Regions from separate parts of the Zobellella denitrificans genome, predicted to be linked through region 2. Evidence: predicted binding sites of a transcription regulator. Region 2 holds the regulator's gene; each other region holds the start of a gene.

Region 1 (2,267 bases), 530 kb from region 2:
TTCGCGCAGCATGTAGAAGGCGCCGGGCAACAGGGTGGCGACGGTGCCGGCCTCGGCCAGGGCCTTTACCCCCGCCTCGTCCAGGTATTCCACATGATCCACCGACAGCGCCCCAGCGCGGGCGGCGGCGGCGCTGCCGCCCAGGTTGGACAGCTGCTCGGTATGGCCCTTGATGGCCAGGCCATGGGCCTTGGCGGCGGCATAGACCCGCTCGCACTGGGCGACCGAGAAGGCGATGTTCTCGCAGAACACGTCCACCGCGTCCGCCAGCCCTTCGGCGGCGGCGGCCGGGATCATCCGCCGGCACACCAGCTCGATATAGCCGTCGGCATCGTCTTTGTATTCCGGCGGCAGGGCGTGGGCACCCAGCAGGGTGGTGACCACCCGCACCTTGAGCTCCCGCCCCAGGCGGCGCGCCACCCGCAGCATCTTGAGTTCGTTGTCCACATCCAGGCCGTAGCCGGACTTGATCTCGACCGTGGTCACCCCGTCCGCCATCAGCGCCTCGAGGCGCGGGCGGGCGGCGGCATACAGCTCGTCCTCCGAGGCGGCGCGGGTGGCCCGCACCGTGCTGAGGATGCCGCCGCCGGCGCGGGCGATTTCTTCATAGCTCTTGCCTTCGAGCCGGGCCTCGAACTCACCGGCCCGGTTGCCGCCGTACACCAGGTGGGTATGGCAGTCCACCAGCCCCGGGGTCAGCAGCCGGCCTTCGGCATCGATAAGCTCGAACCCGGCACGGTCGGCCCCGCTCAGCGCGCTCATGGGCTTCAGCCAGGCGATACGGCCATCCTTAACCGCCACCGCCATGGGCTCGGCGGCGGCGTCGAGGCCGTCGAACAGGGTGGCATTGACCCAGAGGCGGTGGGATGACGATGGCATGGCTGGCTCCTTGAATCGCTATTTGTATATACATTTAAACCTTCTCCCGCCCTTTGGCAAGGGTCACCCGATAAAAAACCCGGATTTATCGATCATGATCACATAAAAAATAGACAATAGATTAACATTAGGCGTATTTTTGTATATACATTAATCGTCACTCACAAGGAGGTCTCCTCATGCACCAGGTTACGGAACAATCCCGGCCCCAGGGCAAGGCCATCGGCCGGCTGCTGGGCCTGAGCGCCATCGGCATCTTTATTTTCTTTATTCCCATCACCCTGCAGGGCAAGACCAGCATACCGCTGGATCATATGGTGGGCTGGCTGCGCGCCGCCCTGGGCGAAAGCGGCGCCGGCTGGTACGCCATGGCGATGATAGTGGCGGGGGCGGTTTATCCGCTGGTCACCGGCCGCTGGAAACAGAGCCCGACCGACGGCGTCTTCCTGGTGCTGAAATGGCTGGGGGTGGTGGCGGGCCTGATGGCGCTCACCGGCCTGGGCCCGGCGGCGCTGCAGGCGCCGGACATGCTGCCCTTCCTGTTCAACAAGCTGGTGATTTCGGTGGGGCTGATCGTGCCCATCGGCTCGGTGTTCCTGGCCTTCCTGGTGGGTTACGGCCTGCTCGAGGCCATCGGCATCCTGGTGCAGAAGCTGATGCAGCCCATCTGGCGTACCCCGGGCCGCTCGGCCATCGATGCGGTGGCCTCCTTCGTCGGCAGCTATTCCATCGGCCTGCTGATCACCAACCGGGTGTACAGCGCGGGTCACTACTCGGCGCGGGAAGCGGCCATCATCGCCACCGGCTTCTCCACCGTTTCCGCCACCTTTATGATCATCGTGGCCAAGACCCTGGGGCTGATGGAGATCTGGAACCAGTACTTCTGGCTGACCCTGCTGATCACCTTTATCGTCACCGCCATCACGGTGCGGCTGCCGCCCCTCTCCCGCATGGACAACAGCGCCGAACACCGGGAGCCGGAAGGCGAGCCCGGCAACCGCCTGGCCACCGCCTGGCAGAACGGGTTGGAAGTGGCCGAGCAGGCGCCCTCCCTCGGCCGCAACGTGATCGACAACTTCAAGGACGGCCTGGTGATGACCATCAGCATACTGCCGTCCATCATGTCGGTGGGGCTGATCGGCCTGCTGGCGGCCAAATACACCCCGGTGTTCGACTGGCTGGGCTACCTGTTCTACCCGGTGACCTGGCTGTGGGGCCTGGATGACGGCATGCTGCTCGCCAAGGCCACCGCTTCGGGGCTGGCGGAAATGTTTCTGCCGGCGCTGCTGATGGCCGAGGCCGACTTCGTGGCCCGCTTCGCCGCCGGCGTGGTGTGCGTGTCGTCGGTGCTGTTCTTCTCGGCCTCGATTCCCTGCATACTGGCGACC
Region 2 (2,267 bases):
CATCCACCAGGAGTGGATGACGTCGTCGGCAGTGATCAGGAAGCGCACCTTGCGATCGGTGGGCAGCACCAGGGGCCGGTCCACCTCCAGCAGGTAGTTGTCACGCTTGCGCAGGCTGCCGTCGATTTCCTGGGGCAGGGTCGCCAGCAGGCTGAAAAACTCGACGTCCTCGCCGAAGTAGCGGTAGTGCCACTTCCACTGGGAGGCGGTGACCTGCACCGTCAGATCCGACTGGCTGGCATCCTCCATGGCGATCAGGGTGCGGGTGGCGGGAATGGCCATGCCCACCAGGATCAGGAAGGGAATGATGGTCCAGAGGATCTCCACCTTGGTGCTTTCGTGAAACTGGGCAGCCTTGGCGCCCCTGGACTTGCGGTGGTGGATGATGGCCCAGAACATGACCCCGAACACCACCAGGCCGATCAGCGCACAGATGATGAGTATGGTCATGTGCAGGCCATACACCTTCTGGCTGATATCGGTGACCCCCTGGGTCATGTTGAAACGGCTTTGTGCCCACACGGGCAACGATGCCACTAGCGACAGCAGCAGAACGATCGGCTTCACACGCACCCCCAAAAAGTCTTGGTCCTTTATTTTGGCGCACTCGCAAGAGAGTCAGTGCTTACCGAACCACCGCGTCCATCGGTCCGGCACACACTAAGTAAAGCATTGATTATGAAAAAGTAAAAAAATGAAAAAAGAAGCGGGAAGCGGGAAGCGGGAAGCGGGAAGCGGGAAGCGGGAAGCGGGAAGCGGGAAGCGGGAAGCGGGAAGCGGGAAGCGGGAAGCGGGAAGCGGGAAGCGGGAAGCGGGAAGCGGGAAGCGGGAAGCATGCTAAGCCCCCGCCAACCCCAAGGCAAGCGGACGAGTTAAAAGTCGGTGTTGCGGATCACGCCCACCGCCAGGCCCTCGATGGTCAGTTCCTGGCTGCGCAGATCGACCTCGATGGGAGACAGCTCCTCGTTCTCCGGCAGCAGGCTGACCTTGCTGCCCTGGCGCCGGAAGCGCTTGACCGTGACTTCGTCGTCGAGCCGGGCCACTACTACCTGGCCGTTGCGGGCCTCACCGGTCTTGTGCACCGCCAGCAGATCGCCGTCCATGATGCCGATGTTCTTCATGCTCATGCCCCTGACCCGCAGCAGGAAATCGGCCGGCGGATGGAACAGGGCCGGATCCAGCTTGTAGTGGCTTTCTATGTGCTGCTGCGCCAGGATGGGCTCGCCGGCGGCCACCCGCCCGATCAGCGGCAGGCCCGGCTCTTCCTCCGGCTCTTCTTCCTGGGCCAGGCGAATGCCGCGGGAGGTGCCGGGCATCATCTCGATCACCCCTTTCTTGGCCAGGGCCTTCAGATGCTCCTCGGCGGCGTTGGCGGACTTGAACCCCAGGGACTGGGCAATTTCGGCACGGGTGGGCGGCATGCCGGTCTGCTGGATATGCGCCTTGATGATTTCCAGCACCTGGGACTGACGGGGGGTTAGCGCTTTCATAGGGAACCTGTCTTTTTATACAGCTAACTGTCAGTATATCCAGTAAATCCGGCAGGGCAAGCACAATACGCCCTCCCCGGCCGGCACTCCCCTGGCGACCAGGGCGGGAACAGGGCTACAGCAGCGCCAGGGCCAGACCGGCGAACACCGCCATACCCGCGAAGTTGTTGTTGAGGAAGGCCCGGAAGCAGGCCATCCGTTCCCGGTCCCGGATCAGCCGCTGCTGGTACACGAAGAGCGCGGCGGCGCCCAACAGCCCCCAGTAGAAAGGCGCGGCCAGGGCGAATACCTGGCCCGCTGCTACCAACAGCAGCAGGGTGACCAGCTGCAGCAGGCCGACCATCAGCTTGTCGCGCCGGCCGAACAGAACGGCGGTGGACTTGACCCCGATCCGGAGATCGTCGTCCCTGTCCACCATGGCGTACATGGTGTCGTAGGCCACGGTCCAGCTCAGATTGGCGGCAAACAGCAGCCAGAGCCCCGCGGGCAGGCTGTTTGCCTGGGCCGCAAAGGCCATGGGAATGGCCCAGGAGAAGGCGATACCCAGGAACAGCTGGGGCAGGTGGGTATAGCGCTTCATAAAGGGGTAGAGCGCGGCCCAGCCCAGGCCGGCGAAAGCCAGCTGAATGGTCAGGGCGTTGGTGGTCAGCACCAGCAGGAAGGAAATGGCCACCAGCAGGGCGAAAAAGCCCAGGGCCTGGCGCTCGGTCAGTTCGCCGGCAGGCAGCGGCCGGGCCTGGGTGCGCTTGACGTGGCCATCGATATGGCGGTCCGCAT
Region 3 (2,267 bases), 530 kb from region 2:
TCATCAGCAGCTCGGGCAGCTTCTGATCCTTTTGCAGGCCGTCCGGCAGGCGGATGCCGCAGAAGTCCCGCTCGCCCTTGGCGTAGCTGCGCCACATGGAGCCGGTGATGTACTGGCGGCAGATGGCTTCTATCTTCACCGGGGTGGCCTTCTGCACTATCCACACGAAGGGATGGGGGATGTCGAGGATATGGCTGTCGGCCAGGCCCCGCTCCTTGAACAGCCGGAACCAGTGGTTGGAGATGGCATTGAGCGCCGCTCCCTTGCCGGGCACCCCGTTCAGGCCACCCTCCCCGTGCCAGATGCAGTCGAAGGCGGAGATGCGATCGCTGATCACCATGATGGCCAGGGGCGCGTCGGGCGCCACGTCATAGCCCTTTTCCTCGATCAGGCGGCGGCTGTCCTCTTCGGTCAGCCAGTAGACGGAGCGCACCTTGCCGCTGTGCACCGGCTGGCGGGTACGGATGGGGAGGTCGTTGTTAACGGCCAATACCTTGTCTGCAAGACTCATCGGTGTGTCCTGTGTGGAATGTTGAACCTGTACTGGAAGTCGGCCCCGGTGGTTATTGTGTTTATATTTGGGAGACGGCAGGGCTTGCCAGCGGCGCCTATCTTACCAGAACTGGGAAAGCGGCAATAGCCGCGCCAGCAGGCCGGATGACCCGGGCGCCAGCCACCAGCCGCCCGCCAGCAGGCAAAGCAACAGCAGGTTGGCCAGGGGCGCGCGCCACTCGAACAGTTTCAGGGCGGTGCCGAAGGATTTTTTGATGCGCCGCCCCTCCAGATCGATGCTGTACAGCTCATCCAGCAGCAGGTGGATAAAGGCGCCGACAAAGACGAAAACACCGGTCTCCCAGGCAAGCTCGGGGGGCAGGCCGAACAGCCGGTGGCCGATCACCACAGTGGCCAGGGCGAAGACCCCGTTGGCCAGCAGCGAATGCAGACTGCCCCGGTGCACCGTGAAGCGGGCGAAGGCCCAGCACAGGGGATAGCGGACCAGGCCGTAGGCGGCGGCGCCCAGCACCAGGGTATCGGTAAGCGCCAGCCGCTCCCGGCCGTAAAGCAGGGCCAGCAGGGCCGCCAGTACGCCGAACAGCCGAAAGACGATGCGGATGGAGCGGGAACTGTCGGCGTCGATGTCCGGCAGTATGCCGCCCAGGGTGCCGGCCAGCCACAGCAGTACCCCCTCGGCCAGGGTCAGTTGCTGGGCCCACACCAGGGCGCCGGCCAGCAGGCCGCCGGCCACGGTGGCCACCTGGATATGGGTTCTGAAATCCGCCATCGACCGTCCTCCCCGGCTGACAAGGGGCGCGAGTCTAGCACGAAGGTGCTGGATAAAAAAACAGGGCTGCCGAGGCAGCCCTGTCAAATTCCCCGCAAGCGGAGTCGTGCTCAGTGACTGGGCAGCAGGTCCTTCGGAACCAGGCGGCTCAGGCTGCCCGCCTTGAGCAGGGCGTCGGCCTGCTCGATGTCGGGGGCGAAAAAGCGGTCCTTGTCGTAATAGCTCACCTTCTCCCGCAGGGTCTGGCGGGCCAGCTCCAGCGGGGCCGTGGTCTTGAGGCCACCGCGGAAATCCAGGCCCTGACAGGCCGCCAGCCATTCGATGGCCAGCACACCCCGGCTGTTTTCCACCATGTCCCACAGCCGGCGACCGCCGTTGGGGGCCATGGAGACGTGGTCTTCCTGGTTGGCGGAGGTGGGCAGCGAGTCCACCGAATGGGGGTGGGCCAGCGCCTTGTTGTCGGACGCCAGGGCCGCGGCGGTGACCTGGGCTATCATAAAGCCGGAGTTGACGCCGCCGTTTTCCACCAGGAAGGGCGGCAGGCCGGACATGTGGGTATCCATCATCAGCGACACCCGCCGCTCACTCAGGGAGCCGATTTCGGCAATCGCCAGGGCGATGTTGTCCGCCGCCATGGCCACCGGCTCGGCGTGGAAGTTGCCGCCAGAGATGACGTCGTTGTCCTCGGCGAACACCAGGGGGTTGTCGGACACCGCATTGCCCTCGATCAGCAGCACCTCGGCGGCCTGGCGCAGTTGGGTCAGGCAGGCGCCCATCACCTGGGGCTGGCAGCGCAGGGAGTAGGGATCCTGCACCTTGGCACAGTTGACATGGGTCTTGCTGATGTCGCTCTGCTCGCCCAACAGGTGGCGGTAGGCGGCGGCGGCATCGATCTGGCCGGCCTGGCCGCGCACCTCGTGGATGCGGGCATCGAAGGGGCGACGGGAGCTCAGGGTGGCTTCCACCGTCAGGCCACCCACCACCA

Evidence for each region. Region 2 encodes LexA, which represses DNA repair genes until DNA is damaged. Its sites were predicted from a motif close to ANCTGTNTNNNNANACAGNT; they were not measured.
Region 1: a site for LexA is predicted at 896-915, ahead of hutI (imidazolonepropionase). Genes of this name have one in related genera too.
Region 3: a site for LexA is predicted at 1,329-1,348, ahead of AN401_RS03400 (metal-dependent hydrolase). Genes of this name have one in related genera too.

The regions. Positions count from the first base shown of each region.
Region 1 is NZ_CP012621.1:713,090-715,356, reverse strand. It holds gene hutI (imidazolonepropionase) at 1-879, opposite strand, end outside; gene AN401_RS03375 (YjiH family protein) at 1,059-2,267, shown strand, end outside.
Region 2 is NZ_CP012621.1:185,704-187,970, reverse strand. It holds gene coxB (cytochrome c oxidase subunit II) at 1-567, opposite strand, end outside; gene lexA (transcriptional repressor LexA) at 873-1,490, opposite strand; gene ubiA (4-hydroxybenzoate octaprenyltransferase) at 1,606-2,267, opposite strand, start outside.
Region 3 is NZ_CP012621.1:718,983-721,249, reverse strand. It holds gene AN401_RS03405 (phosphoribosylaminoimidazolesuccinocarboxamide synthase) at 1-511, opposite strand, end outside; gene AN401_RS03400 (metal-dependent hydrolase) at 614-1,282, opposite strand; gene hutH (histidine ammonia-lyase) at 1,393-2,267, opposite strand, start outside.